Regions from separate parts of the Streptomyces sp. NPDC102490 genome, predicted to be linked through region 3. Evidence: riboswitches for the same ligand, from Rfam matches in the RefSeq annotation. Region 3 holds a riboswitch; each other region holds the start of a gene.
The links. Region 3 has a riboswitch for cyclic di-AMP ahead of ACIRGB_RS02945 (NlpC/P60 family protein). Riboswitches for the same ligand answer to the same signal wherever they lie in the genome.
Positions count from the first base shown of each region.

Region 1: it holds a riboswitch for cyclic di-AMP, as region 3 does, so the genes downstream of both, ACIRGB_RS32260 (transglycosylase SLT domain-containing protein) here and ACIRGB_RS02945 (NlpC/P60 family protein) in region 3, are expected to answer to the same signal.
Region 2: it holds a riboswitch for cyclic di-AMP, as region 3 does, so the genes downstream of both, ACIRGB_RS14745 (transglycosylase family protein) here and ACIRGB_RS02945 (NlpC/P60 family protein) in region 3, are expected to answer to the same signal.
Region 4: it holds a riboswitch for cyclic di-AMP, as region 3 does, so the genes downstream of both, ACIRGB_RS28830 (M23 family metallopeptidase) here and ACIRGB_RS02945 (NlpC/P60 family protein) in region 3, are expected to answer to the same signal.

Region 1 covers NZ_JBIWJU010000016.1:94,291-99,932, forward strand. Annotated here, with positions in the region: gene ACIRGB_RS32245 (ABC transporter ATP-binding protein) at 1-14, opposite strand, end outside; gene ACIRGB_RS32250 (outer membrane lipoprotein carrier protein LolA) at 67-1,344, opposite strand; gene ACIRGB_RS32255 (polyprenyl synthetase family protein) at 1,602-2,612, opposite strand; cyclic di-AMP (ydaO/yuaA leader) riboswitch at 3,396-3,552, shown strand; gene ACIRGB_RS32260 (transglycosylase SLT domain-containing protein) at 3,554-4,045, shown strand; gene ACIRGB_RS32265 (HAD family hydrolase) at 4,069-4,878, opposite strand; gene fahA (fumarylacetoacetase) at 5,200-5,642, shown strand, end outside.
Region 2 covers NZ_JBIWJU010000006.1:84,030-89,671, reverse strand. Annotated here, with positions in the region: gene ACIRGB_RS14755 (cytochrome P450) at 1-1,237, shown strand, start outside; gene ACIRGB_RS14750 (transglycosylase family protein) at 1,382-2,410, shown strand; cyclic di-AMP (ydaO/yuaA leader) riboswitch at 2,594-2,760, shown strand; gene ACIRGB_RS14745 (transglycosylase family protein) at 2,764-3,501, shown strand; gene eno (phosphopyruvate hydratase) at 3,788-5,068, shown strand; gene divIC (cell division protein DivIC) at 5,164-5,642, shown strand, end outside.
Region 3 covers NZ_JBIWJU010000001.1:642,581-648,222, reverse strand. Annotated here, with positions in the region: gene ACIRGB_RS02950 (tellurite resistance/C4-dicarboxylate transporter family protein) at 1-753, opposite strand, end outside; gene ACIRGB_RS02945 (NlpC/P60 family protein) at 781-1,965, opposite strand; cyclic di-AMP (ydaO/yuaA leader) riboswitch at 1,972-2,152, opposite strand; gene pcrA (DNA helicase PcrA) at 2,406-4,895, shown strand; gene ACIRGB_RS02935 (peptidoglycan DD-metalloendopeptidase family protein) at 4,985-5,642, opposite strand, start outside.
Region 4 covers NZ_JBIWJU010000013.1:195,869-201,510, forward strand. Annotated here, with positions in the region: gene ACIRGB_RS28825 (GntR family transcriptional regulator) at 1-542, opposite strand, end outside; gene ACIRGB_RS28830 (M23 family metallopeptidase) at 672-1,436, opposite strand; cyclic di-AMP (ydaO/yuaA leader) riboswitch at 1,449-1,613, opposite strand; gene ACIRGB_RS28835 (M16 family metallopeptidase) at 1,805-3,193, opposite strand; gene ACIRGB_RS28840 (M16 family metallopeptidase) at 3,190-4,557, opposite strand; gene ACIRGB_RS28845 (DNA topoisomerase (ATP-hydrolyzing) subunit A) at 4,893-5,642, shown strand, end outside.

The DNA.
Region 1 (5,642 bases), on a different contig from region 3:
GACGGTTCGGCCATCGGCTCCCTCTTTCGTGCTCTTCGCCGTACGGGTGGGGGTGCTGCGCCGGCCTTACTTGGCGGCGTCGGCCGCCTTCACCAGGGCGTCCTTGGTGACCGCACCGGCGTAGACCTTGCCGTCGTCCGTGATCAGGGCGTTGACCAGGCGGGTCTTGAAGACCGTACCCGAGCCGAAGTCGCCCTTGACCTGGTCGCCGAAGGAGCCGAGGAAGCCGCCGAGGTCGCCGAGGTCGCCGCTCGCGGGCGCCGTGGGCAGGCCGCCGCCGGCGCCGGTGTCGAAGGTGGCGATCGAGTTCCAGCCCTCGCCGATGACCTTGAGGCCGTCCAGCCCCTCGGCGAGGTCGCGCTCGGCCTCGCGCCCGTGCTCGGGGGCCTTGGCCTTCTGGCCGGTCTCGTCGGCCTCGGTGACCTTCGCGCCCTCGGGCGGCGTGAAGTCGAACGTCGACGCGTCCGGCTTCGCGAAGCTGACCTTGGTGAAGCCCACGTCCACGACGGCCGCGCCGCCGCTCGCCGGGGTCAGGGTGAACTTCAGCGGGGTGCCGGTCTCGGCGTCCACGGCCACGGTGATCGCACCGACCGTGGACCCGTCCTGCTTGGGCTCGACGACCAGGCGGTAGGCGTCCCGGCCCGCCACCTGCGCGGTGCCGCCGACGGTCACGGACGTGGTGTCGTCGATCGCCTTGAGCGCCTGGTCGGCGAAGTCCTTCGGGGTGGCCGGCACGTCCTTCCCGGGCACGTCCTTGCCCGGCGCGTCCTTGCCGGGCACTTCCTTCCCCGGCCGCTCGGTGCCGTCGGCGGCGGTGGAGTGGTAGACCTCGTTGGACCCGCTGTCGTAGCCCCAGACGTCCTTGCCGTTGTGGATCAGGCTGTACTCGGCGGCGTTCTCCAGCAGGGAGAGCTTCTGCCGGTCGGGGCCGTCGGCCGCGACGCGCAGCGTGTGGCTGCCGGACGCCAGCTCGGTGAGCTTGGCCGACGGGTCGGCGGCGGAGCCCTCGCCGTCCCCACCGGAGCCCGGGCCGCCGGACATTCCGGACAGCAGGCCGCTCTCCAGCCCGCCGAGGTCCGGCAGGCCGAGGTCGGTGTTGATGCGCACGGTGCCGGACAGCTGCTGGACGTCCGACTTGGCGATCTTCTCTATGAGCTGCTCCGCCGTGACCTTCGGCAGGTCGGGGTCGCCGGAGTCGGCGAGCGCGGGGACGAGCCCGATCGTCGCGGCCGCCACTCCGATCACCGCGACCGGGACGACGTACCGCGCGGCCTTGCGCCGTCCGGCCCGCAGCTCCTCGCCCTCCCCGGCGGTCGTGTTGTCGTCGGTATCGATCGGTGCCATGTGTGCCCTACCTCCGTCGTCGGCGGCGGCTGTCTCGCGACCTCGCACTCGGTTCACCCGTGAGCCGCCATTCTCACCCGAATCGGTGAGGATTGGTGTTTTTCCGTGGTGTCTATCTGACCAAATCACCGGAGCACAAGCGTCAGACCGCGGGCTCAACTCCGCCTACTCCTGCGGGATGACACGGAGGGGCGGCGGGTCCACCGGCCCGTAGGGGGCGACGAGCGACGGACGGCGCGCCACGGGCCGCAGGGCCGTCAGCCGGCCCGGTGCACCACCGCGTCGCACAGCTCGATCAGCGCGGCCTTCGCGTCGCACTCCCGCAGCGGGGCCAGCGCGGCCCGGGCGTCCTTGGCGTACCGGACGGTGTCCTTGCGGGCCTGCTCCAGCGCGGGGTGGGCGCGCAGCAGGCGCAGCGCCTCGGCGTGCCGCGCGTCGTCGCTCAGGTCGGAGTCGAGCAGCTCGCACAGCGCGACGTCCTCGGCGAGCCCCCGCCGGGCCGCCCGTTCGCGCAGCCGCAGCACGGGCAGGGTGGGGATGCCCTCGCGCAGGTCGGTGCCGGGCGTCTTGCCGGACTCGTCGGAGTCGGAGGCGATGTCCAGGACGTCGTCCGCCAGCTGGAAGGCGACACCGAGCCGCTCGCCGTACTGGGTCAGCACGTCGACCACCGTCTCGTCGGCGCCGGACATCATCGCGCCGAACCGGCAGGAGACCGCCACCAGCGATCCCGTCTTGCCGCCCAGCACGTCCAGGTAATGGTCGACCGGGTCGCGGCCGTCCTGCGGGCCGGCCGTCTCCAGGATCTGGCCGGTGACCAGCCGCTCGAACGCGAGGGCCTGGACACGGACCGCCTCGGGGCCGAGGTCGGCGAGGATCTGCGAGGCGCGGGCGAACAGGAAGTCACCGGTGAGGACGGCGACCGAGTTGCCCCAGCGGGTGTTCGCGCTGGGCACCCCGCGCCGCACGGCGGCCTCGTCCATCACGTCGTCGTGGTACAGCGTGGCGAGGTGGGTCAGCTCCACCACCACGGCCGAGGGCACGATCCCGGGGGCGTAGGGGTCGCCGAACTGGGCCGAGAGCATCACCAGCAGCGGCCGGAACCGCTTCCCGCCGGCCCGCACCAGGTGCTGGGCGGCCTCCGTGATGAACGGCACCTCGCTTTTGGTTGCCTCGAGCAACCCTTCCTCGACAGCAACCAATCCGGCCTGGACATCGGCTTCCAGAGCCTGGTCCCGCACGCTCAGCCCGAACGGCCCGACGACGGTCACGAGGGGTCTCCTGTCTGCTGGTGTCTACTGGCGATTACCTGGTTTGTCGATAGGTCGCTGCCACCACTCAAGTCAGCGTATCCGGTCACGTTTCGATCACCGCTAGCGCCCACCGTTACAGGCTGGTCGGTATCGGATCATGAACGGTATGTTTTTGATCAGGTGATATGAGCAGATTTTGATTGATATCGCCAGAGGGGACGAGCCGGATCAGGAGGGCGGACGGGCCGGAAGCCGCCACCGAAGATCCCACCACTCCTCCCAACGGCCCGCACTTCGAGAACGTCACCCGATCGCCACACGCGCCCGTACCGGCCCGCACCGGTCCGCGCGCAACGGCCCACACGCACCGGCCCGCGCACACCCGCTCGCACCGGTCCGCGTACGGCCGCCCGGCAGGACCGGCAGGCGCCTCCCCGGCGGTCCACTCCCCACCCCGCTTCCCTCCTCCCGCCGCTCGACACCCGAAGCCGTCCCCACCTGCGGCCGGTTGGCGCCTAGTTGAGTCGAATGCCCGTTTTGCCGTGCTTACTGAGGCCAGTGAGTTGGCTCACTCCGGGCCGCCCGCAGGCAACCCCGCCCGAACCTGTGCCCTCCCTTTGCCCCGCAAGCCAGTTGAGGCTTGGCAACAGCAAAGGATCAAGAGCCTCAAACGCCTCAGACCAAGGTCAACAGGCACGTTGGGTGATTCCTGCACTTGTTCCGGACATGTGCTCTCGCATACGTTCCCGGCCTGTCGGGCGGACGCCGAATCCTGCCACCGCCCGTCGCACAGTCATCCACCCAACACACTCGCCGGCAGGAGCGGGGGACCCAGGTAAGTCGCCGCACCGGTCACCACCGGAGCGGCTCGGGGTGAAGCCGTACCCGTCAGGGGCGCGGCCGGGCACCTCCCCGCCCGAACCCGACAGCTCACCTCGTAGGCGTAAGGAGAGGGACACATGTCTGCCAACGGTCAGAACCGTCACGCCCGCACCAGCCGCCTCGTCCGCAAGCTCGCGGTGGCCGGCACCGGCGCCGCGGTGCTCGCGCTGCCGCTCATCGGCGCCACCACCGCCTCCGCGGCCACCCCGGCCGCCGCCACGACCGCCGCCAAGGCGGCCACGACGTACCCGGACAACCTCGACGGCTGGATCCGCGAGTCGCTCGCCATCATGGCCCAGCACGGCATCCCCGGGACCTACGAGGGCATTCACCGCAACATCATGCGGGAGTCCTCCGGCAACCCGCTCGCCATCAACAACTGGGACATCAACGCCGTCAACGGCACCCCGTCCAAGGGTCTGCTCCAGGTGATCGACCCGACCTTCCAGGCGTACCACGTGCCCGGCACCTCCTGGGACCCGTACGACCCGGTCGCCAACATCACCGCCGCCTGCAACTACGCGGCCGACCGCTACGGCTCGATGGACAACGTCTTCAGCGCGTACTGAGCCGTACGCCGCCCGGTCCTCGCCTAAGAGGTACCGAAGATCCGCTCGAGGACGACGGCCACGCCGTCGTCCTCGTTCGTCGTGGTGACCTCGTCGGCCACCGCCTTGAGTTCGGGGTGGGCGCCGGCCATGGCGACGCCGCGGGCCGCCCAGTGGAACATGGGGATGTCGTTGGGCATGTCCCCGAAGGCGAGCGTCCGCCGCCGGTCGAGGCCCAGGTGCTCGGCGGCCAGCGCCAGGCCGGTCGCCTTCGTGATGCCGCAGGGCTGCAACTCAACGGTGCCGGGCCCCGACATGGTGACCGTGGCGAGGGAACCGACCACCGCGCGCGCCGTCGTCGCCAGTTCGTCGTCGGTCAGCTCGGGGTGGCGCAGCAGCACCTTGCTGATCGGCCTGGACCACAGCTGCTCGCGCCGCTCGACGCGCACCGCGGGCAGCGTCGGGTGGGGCATCAGGTAGCCCGGCTCGATGAGCGTCAGGCCGTCGACGCCGTCCTGGTCGACGGCGGCGTGCACCTGGCCCACCTCGGCCTCGATCTTGCCGAGCGCGGTCTCGGCCAGCTCCCGGTCCAGGGTGACCGACCACAGCATCCGGTGCGCCCCGGCGTCGTACACCTGCGCGCCCTGCCCGCACACCGCGAGTCCCGTGCCGCCGAGCCGGTCCAGCAGGGGGCGCACCCGGGGGGCCGGCCGCCCCGTCACCACCAGGTGCCGCGCCCCCGCCCCGGCGACCCGCGCCAGCGCGGCCAGCGACCGGTCGGAGACGGTGTCGTCGCCGCGGAGCAGCGTGCCGTCCAGGTCGGTGGCGACGAGGGAATATGCGGTGCGGTCCATGATCAGAGAATACGGACACCGCACCCGTCCGACTCACCCGTGACCGCTTCCGAACGAGGGCGTAGCGAATGCGCTCGAACTGGAATGAGGATGCACGAGTGCGCCCGATCCTGCCCAAAACCTGACACATCATCGGCTAAAGCCGGGTCAGGGCCTGTACACCGGTCCCCGTGCACACCACCGCGTCAAGATCCCGTCCCGGGCGCCGCCACCTCCGGTCGCACTGCCCAAGACCGGTGGGTCAGCCGTAACGTGTGGCCCGACCACGCAGACACGGCGCGCACGGCGCACATGGCGAGCACGAAAGCGAGGCAGCACCTGATGCCCCCCTTCGATGTCCCCGAGGGCGATCCCTTCGGTCCGCACAACCTTCCGTACGGCGTGTTCTCGATCCCCGGCTCGCGCGACCGGACGGTGGGCGTCCGGCTCGGCGACCACGTCCTCGACGCGGGCGCGGCGGCCCACGCTCTCGGCTCGCCGTACGCCTCCCTGCTCGCACGGCCCACCCTCAACCCGCTGCTGGCGGCCGGGCGGACGGCGTGGTCGGACGTGCGGCGCGCGCTGACGGCGTGGGTGACGGTCCCCTCCCACCGCGAGGTCCTGGAACCGCTCTTCCATCCGCTGTCGTCGGTGACCCTGCACCTGCCCTTCGAGGTCGCCGACTACGTCGACTTCTACGCCTCCGAGCACCACGCCCGCAACGTCGGCCAGATCTTCCGCCCCGACGCCGCCGACTCCCTCACCCCGAACTGGAAGCACCTCCC
Region 2 (5,642 bases), on a different contig from region 3:
CCCGGCCTACGCCTGGCTGCGCGAGCACGCCCCCGTGCACCGCACGCGGCTGCCCAGCGGGGTGGAGGCATGGCTGGTCACCCGATACGCCGACGCCAAGCAGGCCCTCGCCGACCCGCGGCTGTCCAAGAACCCGGCGCACCACGCCGAGCCCGCGCACGCCAAGGGCAAGACCGGCATTCCGGGAGAGCGGAAGGCCGAGCTGATGACCCACCTGCTGAACATCGACCCGCCGGACCACACCCGGCTGCGCCGACTGGTCAGCAAGGCGTTCACGCCCCGCCGGGTGGCCGAGTTCGCGCCCCGGGTGCAGGAGCTGGCCGACGGCCTCATCGACCGGTTCGCCGCCACCGGCTCCGCCGACCTGATCCACGACTTCGCCTTCCCCCTGCCCATCTACGCCATCTGCGACCTGCTCGGCGTCCCCCGCGAGGACCAGGACGACTTCCGGGACTGGGCGGGCATGATGATCCGTCACGGCGGCGGCCCGCGGGGCGGTGTCGCCCGGTCGGTGAAGAAGATGCGCGGCTACCTCGCCGAGCTCATCCACCGCAAGCGCGCCGCGCTGCCGCCCGAGCCGGCTCCCGGCGAGGACCTCATCTCCGGTCTGATCCGCGCCTCGGACCACGGCGAGCACCTCACCGAGAACGAGGCCGCGGCCATGGCCTTCATCCTGCTCTTCGCGGGGTTCGAGACCACCGTCAACCTCATCGGCAACGGCACCTACGCCCTGCTCACCCACCCCGAGCAGCGGGCGCGGCTCCAGACCTCCCTCGCCGCCGGGGAGCGCGGCCTGCTGGAGACCGGCGTCGAGGAACTGCTGCGCTACGACGGCCCGGTGGAGCTGGCCACCTGGCGCTTCGCCACCCGGCCGCTGACCATCGGCGGCCAGGACGTCGCGGCCGGCGACCCCGTCCTCGTCGTCCTCGCCGCCGCCGACCGGGACCCGGAGCGGTTCTCCGACCCGGACACCCTCGACCTCGCCCGCCGCGACAGCCAGCACCTCGGGTACGGCCACGGCATCCACTACTGCCTCGGCGCCCCGCTCGCCCGGCTGGAGGGGCAGACGGCGCTGGCCACGCTCCTCACCCGGCTGCCGGACCTCCGCCTCGCCGCGGACCCGGCCGAACTGCGCTGGCGCGGCGGCCTCATCATGCGAGGTCTGCGCACCTTGCCGGTGGCGTTCACGCCGTTCGCGTCATCGGCCGGCAACGGTCCGTCGACGACGCAAAAGTGACACGCGCTCAACTCTGTGATCTTCACGTGATCTGCGCGGCATGAACTTGTGACAACCGATGATCTCCCTATACGTTCACGGATCAACGTGGTGTCGAGCGTCATCCGCCACGTGACCCCCCGTCGTCTCGTGAAAGGTCGTCGCATGCTCTCCGGGAACGGTCGTCACCGCCGCCCCCGCCAGGCACCCGCCCTGGTCGTCGCCGCCGGAGTGACCGGCTCCGCCATCGCGATCCCGCTGCTCGGCGCCACCGGCGCCCACGCGGCCGACTCGGCGGCCTGGGACCAGGTGGCCGAGTGCGAGACCGGCGGCGCCTGGAGCCAGAACAGCGGCAACGGCTACTACGGCGGCCTGCAACTGTCCCAGGACGCCTGGGAGCAGTACGGCGGCCTGGACTACGCCCCCAGTGCCGACCGGGCCAGTCGCTCCCAGCAGATAAGAATCGCCGAGAAGATACACGCGGCCCAGGGCATCGCCGCCTGGCCGACCTGCGGTCTGCTCGCCGGCCTGGGCAACGACTCCGGGGTCACGGGCGGCGGCTCGGACGCGGCCGGTGACGGGGCGTCGGAGGGTTCGGACACCTCGGGGGAGGCGGACACCACCAAGTCGTCCGGCTCGCCCACGACCACCGGATCGCCCGAGTCGTCCCCGTCGTCCGAGTCATCCGGCTCGACCGAAACGTCCGGCTCGACCGGGACGGCGGAGTCGACGCCCGAGGCGTCCTCTTCGTCCCCTTCGCCCTCTTCTTCGTCCTCGTCTGACACGTCGTCCGACGGTTCCGGCGGCGCGTCCGGTCACGCCGACCCCTCCACCAAGTCGGACACTTCCCCCGAATCCGACTCCTCCGCCCGTGCCGAACCGCGGGAGACCGAAGGCTCGTCCGGCGACGGGCGGCACCGCGGCGACAGCGCGGACGAGGGCGCCGCGAAGGAGGGCCGCACGGACACGGCGACGGGGCGGCACGCCTCGCGCGACGGTGGCGCGCGGGACGCCGGAGGCGACCGTTACGTCGTCCGCACCGGCGACAGTCTGTGGGCCATCGCCGACTCCCTTGACGTCGACGGCGGATGGCATGCGCTCTACGCCGGCAACGAGGCGGTCGTCGGTGCCGACCCCGACCACATCCTGCCCGGTCAGACGCTCACGGTCACGGGCGAATCGGGCGAAAAGTAGGGGGAGTTCACGTCACGGTTAGAGACTGTATGTCCCTTTTGGATCTCGTGAGAGATAGGTCTCAGAAGCCGTGATCGTCTTTGAAAAACCGCGGAGTGCGTGTCTACGGTCATGACCGCTCGCCACCGCGGGCCCCGACAGTCGCAACGCCGAATCCTGCCAGCGGCCGTACGGGAACAGTCGTCGCGTCAAGCGCCGAAGGCAGGAGCGGGGGACCCAAGGTAAGCGCCACACCGGGCAGTTGAGCCGGAGCGGCTAGGGGTGGAGCCGAGTTCCGCGAGGAACCCGGCCGGGCAACTCAACCGGCCCGAACCCGACAGCTCACCTCGCAGGCGTCGGTGAGGGGATCAACCATGCTGTTTTCCGGCAAGGGCAAGCACCGTCGTCCGTCCAAGGCCACCCGTGTCATCGCCGTCGCCGGCGTCACCGGTGCCGCCGTCGCCGCCCCGCTGATGGCGGCCGGCAACGCCTCCGCCGCCACCACGTCCGAGTGGGACGCCGTCGCCCAGTGCGAGTCCGGCGGCAACTGGTCCATCAACACCGGCAACGGTTACTACGGCGGTCTGCAGTTCTCCGCCTCCACCTGGGCCGCCTACGGCGGTACGCAGTACGCCTCCACCGCCGACCAGGCGAGCAAGTCCCAGCAGATCCAGATCGCCGAGAAGGTGCTCGCGGGCCAGGGCAAGGGTGCCTGGCCGGTCTGCGGCACCGGCCTGTCGGGCGCCGCGAACACCGGTGGCGGCTCGCAGGACAGCGGTTCCGGCAGCTCCCAGAGCTCGCAGAGCTCCCAGAGCCAGAGCAGCGGCTCCACCGCCGAGCGCTCCACCGAGCAGAAGGCCTCCCGCTCCTCCGAGCGTCCGGCCGCGGAGCAGAAGACCGACAAGGCCGAGAAGAAGACCGTCACCACCCCGACCGGCAAGAAGGTCAAGAAGGGCGACGGCGAGTACAAGGTCGTCAAGGGTGACACCCTCAGCTCGATCGCCGCGGAGCACGACGTCAAGGGCGGCTGGGCCAAGCTGTTCAAGCTGAACGACGACATCGTCGACCAGGCCGACCTGATCTACCCGGGCCAGCAGCTGCACCTCAAGTAAGCGGCGGCGGCTCCCGCGACTTCCCGCCCCGGTGCGTGTTCCCCCCGTACGCACCGGGGCGGGTTTTTCGCGTCGCGCCCCCGCCGGGGCCCGCCCCCGGTTCCGTCCCGGTTTCCGGAAACGTCTTTGTTCCGTTCGGAAACAATTTACTCTCGGTTCTGTCCAGCGGGTGGGCGATCGGCTGGCCGATCGCCCGGAGCCGGTTAGGCTCGGTCCCGCAGAGCCGCCGCGGTCCTGCGGGACCCGCGCGTCACACCGAAGCGTCACATTGAAGAAGGAGATGCTCGTGCCGTCCATCGACGTCGTCGTAGCCCGGGAAATCCTGGACTCCCGAGGCAACCCCACGGTCGAGGTCGAGGTCGGCCTCGACGACGGCAGCACGGGTCGTGCCGCCGTTCCCTCCGGCGCCTCCACCGGTGCCTTCGAGGCCATCGAACTCCGTGACGGCGACCAGAGCCGTTACCTCGGCAAGGGCGTCGAGAAGGCCGTGCTGGCCGTCATCGAGCAGATCGGCCCGGAGCTGGTCGGCTACGACGCCACCGAGCAGCGCCTGATCGACCAGGCCATGTTCGACCTGGACGCCACCGACAACAAGGGCTCGCTCGGCGCCAACGCCATCCTCGGCGTCTCCCTCGCCGTCGCCCACGCCGCCTCCGAGGCCAGCGACCTGCCGCTCTTCCGCTACCTGGGCGGTCCGAACGCGCACCTGCTGCCGGTGCCGATGATGAACATCCTGAACGGCGGCTCGCACGCCGACTCCAACGTGGACATCCAGGAGTTCATGATCGCCCCGATCGGCGCGGAGTCCTTCTCCGAGGCGCTGCGCTGGGGCGCCGAGGTCTACCACACGCTCAAGAAGGTCCTGAAGAACAAGGGCCTGGCCACCGGCCTGGGCGACGAGGGCGGCTTCGCCCCGAACCTCGGCTCCAACCGCGAGGCCCTCGACCTCATCCTGGAGGCGATCAAGGAGGCCGGCTACACCCCCGGCGAGCAGATCGCCCTCGCGCTCGACGTCGCCGCGTCCGAGTTCTACAAGGACGGCTCCTACTCCTTCGAGGGCAAGACCCGCACGGCCGCCGAGATGACCGAGTACTACGCCGAACTGGTGGACGCGTACCCGCTGGTCTCCATCGAGGACCCGCTGTTCGAGGACGACTGGGACGGCTGGAAGACCATCACCGCCCAGCTCGGCGACAAGGTCCAGCTGGTCGGCGACGACCTGTTCGTCACCAACCCGGAGCGCCTGGCCCGCGGCATCGAGGAGAACTCGGCCAACGCCCTGCTGGTCAAGGTCAACCAGATCGGTTCGCTGACCGAGACCCTGGACGCCGTGGAGCTGGCCCAGCGCAACGGCTTCAAGTGCATGATGTCCCACCGCTCCGGCGAGACCGAGGACGTCACCATCGCCGACCTGGCCGTCGCCACCAACTGCGGCCAGATCAAGACCGGCGCCCCGGCCCGCTCCGAGCGGGTGGCCAAGTACAACCAGCTGCTGCGCATCGAGGAGATCCTCGACGACGCCGCGGTGTACGCCGGCCGCAGCGCGTTCCCCCGCTTCAAGGGCTGACAGCCCGTAGAAGGACAGCGTCGTACGTACGTCCCCGTATCCGGTCCCGTACCGTGTGCGGGGACGTACGCGCGTGCACGGGAGGCGGAGACCAGATGGCCGTGAAGGACCGGGACCGTTTCTCCACCGCGACCAGGATCCGGATCATCGGGGAGCAGACCGCGGCCCGGGTCTACCGCTCGCAGACCAGGCGCCAGGCCCGGCGCTCCCGGCTGACCGGCCGGGCCGCGCTGCTCGCGATGGTGCTCTGCTCGCTCGTCGTGGCGCTCGCCTACCCGATACGGCAGTACGTCGCCCAGCGCGCCGAGATCGCCGATCTCCAGCGGGAGCAGCGGGAGACCCGGCAGCGGGTCGAGGACCTGCGCGACCTCAAGGCACGCTGGCAGGACGACGCCTACGCCGAGCAGCAGGTCCGGCTGCGGCTGCACTACGTGATGCCGGGGGAGACGGGGTTCGTCGTCGTCGACCCGGAGGCGGCCGAGCAGTCCCGTGCCGAGGCCGGCGCCGCCGACCGCCCCTGGTACCGGAACGTGTGGGACGGGGTCGACAAGGCCGACGCCGCCGCCCGCCGGCA
Region 3 (5,642 bases):
GGCCAGCAGCACGGCGTACCAGGCCAGGTCGAGCGTGAGCAGGAAGACGGTCACGTCGTGCAGGACGGCCTGGTCGTCCGCGTTCCACAGGTACATGCCGGTCCCGGCCGCCGCGAGCAGCTTGGCGCCGGCGAGGGCCGAGATGGCGAGCGCGCCGCCCGCCACCCAGTGGTCCCCCGAGCCACGGGCCACCTGCCGCAGGTCGAAGCGGAACAGCGCGATCAGGTAGAGCACGATCCCCAGCCAGAACGGCACCAGCGCCGCGTGCGCGAGCCAGGGCGTCGAGGTGGCCGCGGCCAGCGTGGCGGCGAGCACGGCGAGCCCCTCCGTGGCCACGCAGCTCAGGAAGACCGCCCCGGGCATCCGCCGCCCCCAGCGCTGCACCACCAGGTACAGCAGCCACGGCCACAGCACGACCGCCAGCGCCAGCAGCACCGCCGCCAGGAGCGACCAGCCGAGCAGCGAGAAACGGGTGCCGAGCACGGTCGTCGCGGCGACGGCGGTGAGCGCCCCCGGCGTCCCGGCCCGCCGTACCCACTGCGCCCGGTCGGCGAGCAGCAGGTAGACGAAGTTCGCGGCCAGTATCAGCCAGGCGGTGCAGGCCAGGACCAGAGCGGTCCGGGACAGGACCTCGCGGCCGGTCAGATGCAGGGCGACCGACACGATGCCGGTCGCCATCACCGCGGCCCCGGCCGCCGGTGGACGCTGCGCCCACCAGGTGCGCAGCGCGGAGGGATGGGTGGCCGATGACATGCGCCCGATGCTAGAGACCCCCGAGGATCAGGCCGGGCGCACCACGCTGTGGATCGACGACTCTCCGTCGTAGAAGATCGACTCCTCGCGGACGTACGCGCCCGGCTTCGGGGCGTGGATCATCATGCCGTCGCCGATGTACAGGCCGACGTGGCTGAGGTCGTCGTAGAAGAAGACCAGGTCACCGGGTTGCGCCTGGGAGACCGAGACGGTCGTGCCAGCGTTGACCTGGTCGTAGGTGACGCGGGGCAGGCTCACGCCCGCGGCCCTCCAGGCGGCCTGGGTGAGGCCCGAGCAGTCGTAGGAGCCGGGGCCCGTGGCGCCCCAGACGTACGGCTTGCCGATCTGGGCGCGGGCGAAGGCGATCGCCTTCTCCGCCTTGGTGCCGTTGGAGGTGTCCGGCGTCGACGAGCCCGACGACCCCGACGAACCGGTACCGCCGGTTCCGGCGCCGCTCTCCTGCTGCTGGGCGGCCTCCTCCCGCCGCTCGCGCTCGGCCGCCTCCCGCGCCGTCTGCTGCTTCGCCAGCTCGGCGGCCTTGCGGGCGGCCTCCTGCTGCTTCTTCTTCTCGATCGCCGCGAGCCGGGCCTTCTCCTCGGCGGTCAGCTCCGACAGCAGCTCCCGCGCGGTGGCCAGCTTCTTCTGGACGGTCGACTTGGCCGTCTTGAGGTCGGTCTGCGCGTCGGTGAGCGTCTCGAGGCTCTCGGTGGCCTCCCGGCGCTTCTTCATCGTCTCGGACTGCTGGGTGACGTAGTCGTCGACGGCGCTCTTCTGCCGGCCGGTGAGCCGGTTCATCAGCTGGTTCTGGTCGAAGTAGTCCTGCGGCGAGTCCGCGAGCAGCAGGGTCGCGGTCTCCGGGACCGAGGCGCCCGTGCGGTACTGGGCGGAGGCGAAGGAGCCCAGCTCCTCGCGCGCGTCGTTGAGGTTCTGGGTGCGCCGGGCGACGTCGTCGAGGAGGGTGTCGACCTTCTTGCGCTGCTTGGAGGTCTTCTCCTTGGCCGCGTTGTACTTCTCGGTCGCCGACCCGGCCTGGCGGTAGAGGTCGTCGACCTTCTTCTCGACCTCTTCGAGGGTCGGCCGGTCGTCCGACGGCGTGGCGTTCGCCGTCTGGGACAGCAGGGCGACGGAGGTGAGGGCCGCGGTGGCGAGGGCCGGGGTCCGTATGCCCGCGACGCGGGTGCCGGTGGGACGCGACTTGCGGTGCGACGCCAAGGAGGCGACTCCTTCCAGTGCTCCGCCTACCGGGTTAGCTGTCGGGTTCGGGCGGTGGTTCGGAAGGGTTGCCCTACGGCGGGTCCGTCCCTCATGGAGGGCGGTGCGGCCGATTCACCCCAAAGTCTCGGTTGGGTCCCCGGCTCCGGCTGCCGTGCGGGCAGGCCGGACTCGGCGGAGGCCGCGCGGCCCGGCGAGGTTCGCCGGAGGGGGTCGAGCGGCCTGCCCGCACCGTAGCCAACTCGTGTGGCCGCTGTGAAGGTTGGTGGGTGATATGCCCGATACATTTTCGTGACCTTCCGCGCGGGCGCCTTTGCGCAGGTGGCGGGCGTCACTCTTCGTGTCGCGGCCGGTCGCGGGGCGTGCCCGGCCCAGGAGTGCCGGGGCATTTTCCGGGGTGGCACCGGGTTGTCGGTGGGGCGCCCTAGACTCGGAGAGCGATGAGCAGCCTCTTTGACGACAGCTTCCTGGCGAGCCTCCAGACCCCCCGGGGTCACGAGGAGGAACCCCCGCCGCCGCCCGAGGACGATCACGGACCGGAGCAGGTCCCGCACGATCTGTTCGGCGGGAAGTTCGACGCGCCCCCGGACCGGGACACCCACTACCGGGACGGCGCCCCGCGCCCCGCCCTGGACGCCGCCGCGCTCCTGGAGGGGCTGAACGACAACCAGCGCGCCGCCGTCGTCCACTCCGGCTCCCCGCTGCTCATCGTGGCCGGTGCCGGCTCCGGCAAGACCCGCGTGCTCACCCACCGCATCGCCCACCTGCTGGCCGAGCGGAACGTCCACCCCGGCCAGATCCTCGCGATCACCTTCACCAACAAGGCCGCGGGCGAGATGAAGGAGCGCGTGGAGCAGCTCGTCGGCCCGCGCGCCCACGCGATGTGGGTGATGACCTTCCACAGCGCGTGCGTCCGCATCCTGCGCCGCGAGTCGAAGAAGCTCGGCTTCACCTCGTCGTTCTCGATCTACGACGCCGCCGACTCCAAGCGGCTCATGGCGCTGGTCTGCCGCGACCTCGACCTGGACCCGAAGCGTTTCCCGCCGAAGTCGTTCAGCGCGAAGATCAGCAACCTGAAGAACGAGCTGATCGACGAGGAGGACTTCGCCGCCCAGGCCGCCGACGGCTTCGAGAAGACCCTCGCCCAGGCGTACGCCATGTACCAGTCGCGGCTGCGCGAGGCCAACGCCCTCGATTTCGACGACCTGATCATGACCACGGTCAATCTGCTGCGCGCCTTCCCGGACGTCGCCGAGCACTACCGCCGCCGCTTCCGGCACGTCCTGGTCGACGAGTACCAGGACACCAACCACGCCCAGTACGCCCTGGTGCGCGAGCTGGTCGGCGTGCCCTCGGAGCACCCCGTCGACGTGCCGCCGGAGGCCGAGGTGCCGCCCGCCGAGCTGTGCGTGGTGGGCGACGCCGACCAGTCGATCTACGCCTTCCGCGGCGCCACCATCCGCAACATCCTCCAGTTCGAGGAGGACTACCCGGACGCGACGACGATCCTCCTGGAGCAGAACTACCGCTCCACCCAGACCATCCTCAGCGCCGCCAACGCGGTCATCGAGCGCAACGAGTCCCGCCGCCCCAAGAACCTGTGGACCAACCAGGGCAGCGGCGCCCGGATCACCGGGTACGTCGCCGACACCGAGCACGACGAGGCGCAGTTCGTCGCCGACGAGATAGACCGCCTCACCGACGCGGGCGAGGCCAAGGCCGGGGACGTCGCCGTCTTCTACCGGACCAACGCCCAGTCCCGTGTCTTCGAAGAGGTCTTCATCCGCACCGGCCTGCCCTACAAGGTCGTCGGCGGCGTCCGCTTCTACGAGCGCAAGGAGGTCCGGGACGTCCTGGCCTACCTGCGCGTCCTGGCCAACCCGGAGGACTCGGTGCCGCTGCGCCGCATCCTCAACGTCCCCAAGCGCGGCATCGGCGACCGCGCGGAGGCGATGATCGACGCCCTCGCCCAGCGCGAGAAGATCAGCTTCCCGCAGGCGCTGCGGCGCGTCGACGAGGCGTACGGCATGGCCGCGCGCTCCTCGAACGCCGTCAAGCGGTTCAACACCCTCATGGAGGACCTGCGCACCATCGTCGAGTCCGGCGCCGGACCGGCGACCGTCCTGGAGGCGATCCTCGAACGCACCGGGTACCTGGCCGAGTTGCAGGCCTCCACCGACCCGCAGGACGAGACCCGCATCGAGAACCTCCAGGAACTCGCGGCCGTCGCGCTGGAGTTCGAGCAGGAGCGGGCCGAGGGGGAGGAGGCCGGGACGCTGGCCGACTTCCTGGAGAAGGTGGCGCTCGTCGCCGACTCCGACCAGATCCCCGACGAGGAGGACGGCGACGGCGTCGTCACCCTGATGACCCTGCACACCGCCAAGGGTCTGGAGTTCCCGGTCGTCTTCCTCACCGGCATGGAGGACGGCGTGTTCCCGCACCTGCGCGCCCTCGGCCAGGCCAAGGAGCTGGAGGAGGAGCGGCGCCTCGCCTACGTCGGCATCACGCGCGCCCGCGAGCGCCTCTACCTGACCCGGTCGACGCTGCGCAGCGCCTGGGGCCAGCCGTCGTACAACCCGCCCTCGCGGTTCCTGGAGGAGATCCCCGCTCCCCACCTGGAGTGGAAGCGGACCGGGGCGAACGGCCCCGCGTCCTCGGTGCCGGTCTCGGGTGTGGCGGCGTCGCTGTCGTCGTCGCGTTCCCGCTCGTCGGCGTCCGGCGCGTCCGGTTTCGCCACCCGCAGGTCGGCCGGCGCCGAGCAGCCGACGGTGTCGCTGGCGGTCGGCGACCGCGTCACGCACGACCAGTTCGGCCTCGGCACGGTGGTCGGGGTCAAGGGCACCGGGTCCAACGCGGAGGCGACGATCGACTTCGGGGACACCAAGCCGAAGCGGCTGCTGCTGCGGTACGCGCCGGTGGAGAAGCTCTGAGGGTGTGAGGCGGGGCGGTGCGGTGAGGGTCCGGGTGTTCGCCCGGGCCGACCGCGGCCGCCCGGCCGGTCCGCCGAGACGTTACGGCGTCAGGTCGGGTTGATGCCGTGGCTGCGCAGCCACGGCAGCGGGTCGATCGACGAGCCGCCCGCGGGGCGCACCTCGAAGTGCAGGTGCGGACCGGTCGAGTTGCCCGAGTTGCCGGAGAACGCGATCGCGTCGCCCGCCTTCACGGTCGAGCCGGAGGGGACCTGATAGCTGGAGAGGTGGCAGTACCACGTCTCCGTGCCGTCCTTCGCGGTCACGATCATCATGTTGCCGTACGCGCTGTTGTACTGCGTCCGCACGGTGCCGTCGGTCGCCGCCATCACCTTCGTCCCGTACGACACGGGGAAGTCGATGCCGGTGTGGACGGACATCCAGTTGATGCCGGCCTGCCCGTAGTAGGCGCTGAGGCCGTGCTGCTCCACCGGGAGCGCGAACTTGGGGCGCAGCCGCTCCTTGCGGGCCGCTTCCTCCGCCGCCCGCCTCTTCTCGGCGGCCTGCTCGGCCTTGAGGTCGATGCGCTCCTGCGTCCGGCTGGCCCGGTCGGCGAAGTCGTCGGCCCCGGCGGCCAGGCTCGTGAGCTGGGTGTCCAGCTTGTTGTTGGCGGCGGCCGGTTTCACCGGTGCGGCCTCCGCGTTGCCCGGGTCCGGTGCCGATGTCGCGGCGTCCGCGCTCTCGTCACCGGTCAGGCTGCCGACGGAG
Region 4 (5,642 bases), on a different contig from region 3:
GCCACGGCGTCGGTGATCGCGCCGTGCTCCGCCCAGTACTCCACCGGGCCGACCGGCGCCTCCACCACGTACATCCAGGCGATCTTGTGGCGGAGCTGGGTCAGCAGCGCCGTCAGGGAGGGGCTGTCCGCCGCCCGGGCGAGGGTCTCGTGGAACCAGCCGCCCAGTGAGCGCAGTTCCTCGCCGGTGCCCTGCCTGGCCCGTTCCTGCCCCAGTCTGACCAGGCCGCGCAACACCTTGAGGTGGGCCTCGGTGCGCCGCCGGGCGGCCCGGGAGGCCCCGAGCGGCTCCAGGAGCGTGCGCGTCTCCAGGAGGTCGGCGGCCTCCCGCTCGGTCGGCTCCGCCACGCACGCGCCCGCGTGCCGCCGGGTCACCACGAAACCCTCGGCCTCCAGCGTGCGCAGGGCCTCGCGGACGGGGACGCGGGAGACGCCGTAGCGGCGGGCGAGGAGTTCCTCGGTGAGCCGGCTCCCGCGGCCGTGTACACCGGAGACGATGTCGTCCCGGATCGCCGTGCACACCGAATGCGCCGGAATACGCATGAGCGACCTCCCCTTGACCCCCGTGAAACCCGGTGATTGACGTGTGCCGCACGAACCCAGGCCAATCAAGCGATATTAAATGCGAAAAGCCCCGGCTCGGGAAGCCGGGGCTTTCGGACGTCGTCTCTGTCAGACGTTCACGCCGTGGGAGCGGAGGTAGGCGACGGGGTCCATGTCCGAGCCGTACTCGGGGCTCGTACGGGCCTCGAAGTGCAGGTGCGGTCCGGTGACGTTGCCGGTGGCGCCGGAGAGGCCGATCTGCTGGCCCGGCTCGACCGACTGGCCGACCGAGACGCCGATGGACGACAGGTGCCCGTACTGCGTGTACGTGCCGTCGTGCATCTTGATCACGACCTGGTTGCCGTACGCCCCGCCCCAGCCGGCCTCGACGACGGTGCCGACGCCCACGGCGTGCACGGTCGTGCCGCTGGAGGCGTGGAAGTCGATGCCGGTGTGGCTGCCGGAGGACCACAGGGAACTGCCGGCCTGGTAGGCGGTGGAGACGTAGGAGGCGGTGATCGGCGCGACGAAGGTGTTGAGGCGCTTGCGCTCCGCCTCCCGCGCGGCGCGCTCCTTGGCCTCGCGCGCCTGCTTGGCCGCCTCGGCCGCCCGCTCGCGGGCCGCTTCCCGGGCCGCCTCGCGGGCGGCGGCGTCCGCGGCCGCCTGCTGCTGGGCGAGGGCCTGGGCGTCTATCTCGTCGGCGACGGAGTCGCCGATGGTGACGACCGGGGTGAGTCCGCTCTGCTCCACCGCGGGCTCGGCGGCGAGCGCGGGAGCCGCGAGGGTGCCGACGACGCCGGTGGTGGCGAGGGCCGCGACTCCCGCCGCGCGGGCGGTGGTGCGGTGCACCCGGCCGGTGCGCCGGTGCTTCCCGGTGGCGCGCGTGAACGCCATGTAGAGGCTTGTCCTTTCCTTCCCTCTCGCCTACCGGGTTAGCTGACGGGTTCGGAGGTGGAAGGTCTCCTACGGACCCCCTCGCGCTGCGCGCGGGCGTCCGATTCACCCCAGGGACTGCGTTGGGTCCCCGGCTCCCCTGGCTCGCGCCGTACGGGGACTCGGCGATGACTGTCCGGTGCCGCGGGTGCGGCGCACTGCCTGACGAACAGCCCGGAAGACGCTAAACGCGGCTGCGTTCAATTCTCAAACGCAACAGGCTTTTTGTAGCGCACGCCACAGGGCAGACGGGCAGCCATTCCCCCAATCCGGACAAACGGCGGCCCTGGTGACACTCCGGTCACCAGGGCCACTCCGCGCGCGGGTCGCTACTCGGCGGCCACCACGGTGACTTCGCCGATACCGAGGGCCTCGACGGGCTCCTTGATCTGCGCCGCGTCGCCGACGAGGACCGTCACGAGGCGGTCCACCGGGAAGGCGTTCACGACCGCCGCGGTGGCCTCCACGGTGCCCGTGGCGGCCAGTTGACGGTAGAGCGTGGCCTGGAAGTCGTCGGACAGGTGCTGCTCGACCTGGTCGGCCAGCGTGCTCGCCACGGCCGCCGCCGTCTCGTACTTCAGCGGCGCCACGCCCACCAGGTTCTGCACGGCCACGTCGCGCTCGGCGTCGGTGAGCCCCTCCGCGGCGAGCTTGCGCAGCACCGTCCACAGGTCCTCCAGGGCGGGACCGGTGTTGGGGGTGTCGACGGACCCGCTGATGGCGAGCATCGCGGCGCCCGTACCGTCCGGCGCGGAGCGCAGGACCTGGCCGAACGCCCGTACGCCGTAGGTGTAGCCCTTCTCCTCGCGCAGGACGCGGTCCAGGCGCGAGGTGAGGGTGCCGCCGAGGCAGTAGGTGCCGAGCACCTGCGCGGGCCACACGCGGTCGTGCCGGTCGGCGCCGGTGCGGCCGATCAGCAGCTGCGTCTGGACGGCGCCGGGACGGTCCACGATGACGACCCGGCCCCGGTCGTCGGCGGTCACCGGGGGGACGGGGCGCGGCTCGGCGGCCGAGCCGGTCCACGCGCCCAGGGTGTCGCCGAGCAGCGCGTCCAGGTCGACACCGGTGAGGTCGCCGACGACCACCGCGGTGGCCGTGGCGGGGCGGACGTGCCGCTCGTAGAAGGCGCGTACGGCGGCCGAGTCGATGGCCGCGACCGTCTCCTCGGTGCCCTGGCGCGGGCGCGACATGCGCGAGTCGGCCGGGAACAGCTCCTTGGAGAGTTCCTTCGCGGCGCGCCGGGAGGGGTTGGCCAGCTCGTGCGGGATCTCGTCGAGCCGGTTGCGCACCAGCCGTTCGACCTCGCCGTCCGCGAAGGCGGGCGCCCTGAGGGCGTCGGCGACCAGGCCGAGGGCCTTGGCCAGGCGCGAGGCGGGCACCTCCAGGCTCAGCCGGACGCCGGGGTGGTCGGCATGCGCGTCGAGGGTGGCGCCGCAGCGCTCCAGCTCGGCGGCGAACTCCTCCGCCGAGTGCTTGTCGGTGCCCTCCGAGAAGGCGCGCGCCATGATCGTGGCGACACCGTCGAGACCGGCGGGCTCGGCCTCCAGGGGGGCGTCGAGGAGCACCTCGACTGCGACGACCTGCTGGCCGGGGCGGTGGCAGCGCAGCACGGTGAGGCCGTTGTCGAGGCGGCCGCGCTCGGGGGCGGGGAACGCCCACGGCTTGGGCTCGCCGGCCTGCGGCTGGGCGTGGAATTCCATGGTGGCGAGCTCGGTCACTTGGCCGCCTCCTCGTTCTCGTCGGTGGCGTCGGTCGGGTCGGCGCCGGTCTCGTCGGCGGGGGCGGTGGGCTCGTAGACGAGCACCGCGCGGTTGTCGGGGCGCAGGCGGGCCTTGGCGACCTCCTGGACCTCCTGTGCGGTCACCTCGAGGACCCGCTGCACGGCGGTGAGGGCGAGTTGCGGGTCGCCGAACAGGACGGCGTACCGGCACAGTTCGTCCGCGCGGCCCGCGACCGTGCCCAGGCGGTCCAGCCACTCGCGCTCGAGCTGGGCCTGGGCGCGCTCCATCTCCTCGGCCGTGGGGCCCTCCTCGGCGAACCGGGCCAGCTCCTCGTCGATGGCCGTCTCGATGACCGGGACCTCCACGTCACCGGACGTCTTCACGTCCAGCCACCCCAGGGAGGGCGCCCCGGCGAGCCGCAGCAGGCCGAACCCGGCGGCGACGGCGGTGCGGTCGCGGCGTACGAGCCGGTTGTACAGGCGGGACGACTCGCCGCCGCCCAGGACGGTCAGGGCCAGGTCGGCCGCGTCGCACGCGCGCGTGCCGTCCTCCGGCAGGCGGTAGGCCGCCATCAGGGCACGGGCCGGGACCTCCTCCTCGACGATCTCGCGCAGCTGCCCGCCCATGACGTCGGGCAGCGAACCGTCGCGGGGAGGCTGCTTGCCGTCGTGCGAGGCGATGGAGCCGAAGTACTTCTCGATCCAGGCGAGCGTCTGCTCCGGGTCGATGTCGCCGACGACCGACAGCACCGCGTTGTTGGGCGCGTAGTAGGTGCGGAAGAACGCGCGCGCGTCCTCCAGGGTCGCCGCGTCCAGGTCCGCCATCGAACCGATCGGCGTGTGGTGGTAGGGGTGCCCCTCCGGGTAGGCCAGGGCGGTCAGCTTCTCGAAGGCCGTGCCGTAGGGGACGTTGTCGTAGCGCTGGCGCCGTTCGTTCTTGACGACGTCCCGCTGGTTCTCCATCGACTCCTCGTCCAGGGCGGCCAGCAGGGAGCCCATGCGGTCGGCCTCCAGCCAGAGGGCGAGCTCCAGCTGGTGGGCGGGCATGGTCTCGAAGTAGTTGGTCCGCTCGAAGCTGGTGGTGCCGTTGAGCGAGCCGCCGGCGCCCTGCACCAGCTCGAAGTGGCCGTTGCCCTTGACCTGTGCGGAGCCCTGGAACATGAGGTGCTCGAAAAGGTGAGCCAGGCCGGTACGCCCCTTGACCTCGTGGCGCGAGCCGACGTCGTACCAGAGGCACACCGCCGCGACCGGGGTCAGGTGGTCCTCGGAGAGCACCACGCGCAGGCCGTTGGCCAGGCGGTGTTCGGTCGCTGTCAGGCCGCCGGAGCCTGCCGGGGCTGTGGCCGTGTGACCCATGGGCATGTACGTCCCTTCGATCGCGAGTTCCTGGTGGAGTCACGGGGTGAACCACCGGGTGGAATCAGTGGGCGGAACTGCGGAATTCCGCCGATCCTGCCACTGTATGCAAGCGTGCGGGCCGCCGGTGGAGTTCCCGGACCTCGTACGCCGAGAGCGAGAACGCGGTGGGCGGGCCGCCGGGGACGGCGGCGCGGACGGCACCCCGGGACGAGGGCGTACTCTGCGGGCAGCGCCGGGCCGGCAGCCCGTGACGGGTCCTGGTCGGTCGCTGTCAGTGCCGCAGTCCACAATGGACCGCGTCAGATCACCGTTCAAGCTTCAGCAAGGAGCCGGCAGCGATGGCCCGCCGTAGTACGAAGACCCCGCCGCCCGACGACTCGTACGAGGAGAAGATCCTCGACATCGACGTCGTCGACGAGATGCAGGGTTCCTTCCTCGAGTACGCGTACTCGGTCATCTACTCCCGTGCGCTGCCGGACGCCCGCGACGGCCTCAAGCCGGTGCACCGCCGCATCGTCTACCAGATGAACGAGATGGGCCTGCGGCCCGAGCGCGGCTATGTGAAGTGCGCCCGTGTCGTCGGCGAGGTGATGGGCAAGCTGCACCCGCACGGCGACGCGTCGATCTACGACGCGCTGGTGCGCATGGCCCAGCCGTTCTCGATGCGCGTGCCCCTGGTGGACGGCCACGGCAACTTCGGCTCGCTGGGCAACGACGACCCGCCGGCCGCCATGCGGTACACGGAGTGCCGGATGGCCGAGGCCGCCGGGCTGATGACGGAGTCCATCGACGAGGACACCGTCGACTTCGCCCCCAACTACGACGGCCAGGAGCAGGAGCCGGTGGCGCTGCCCGCCGCCTTCCCGAACCTGCTGGTCAACGGCGCCTCGGGCATCGCGGTCGGCATGGCCACGAACATGCCGCCGCACAACCTGCGCGAGGTGATCGCGGCGGCCCGGCACCTGATCCGGCACCCGAACGCGGACCTGGACGCGCTGATGAAGCACGTGCCGGGCCCCGACCTGCCCACCGGCGGCCGGATCGTCGGCCTGCCCGGCATCCGGGACGCGTACGAGACGGGCCGCGGC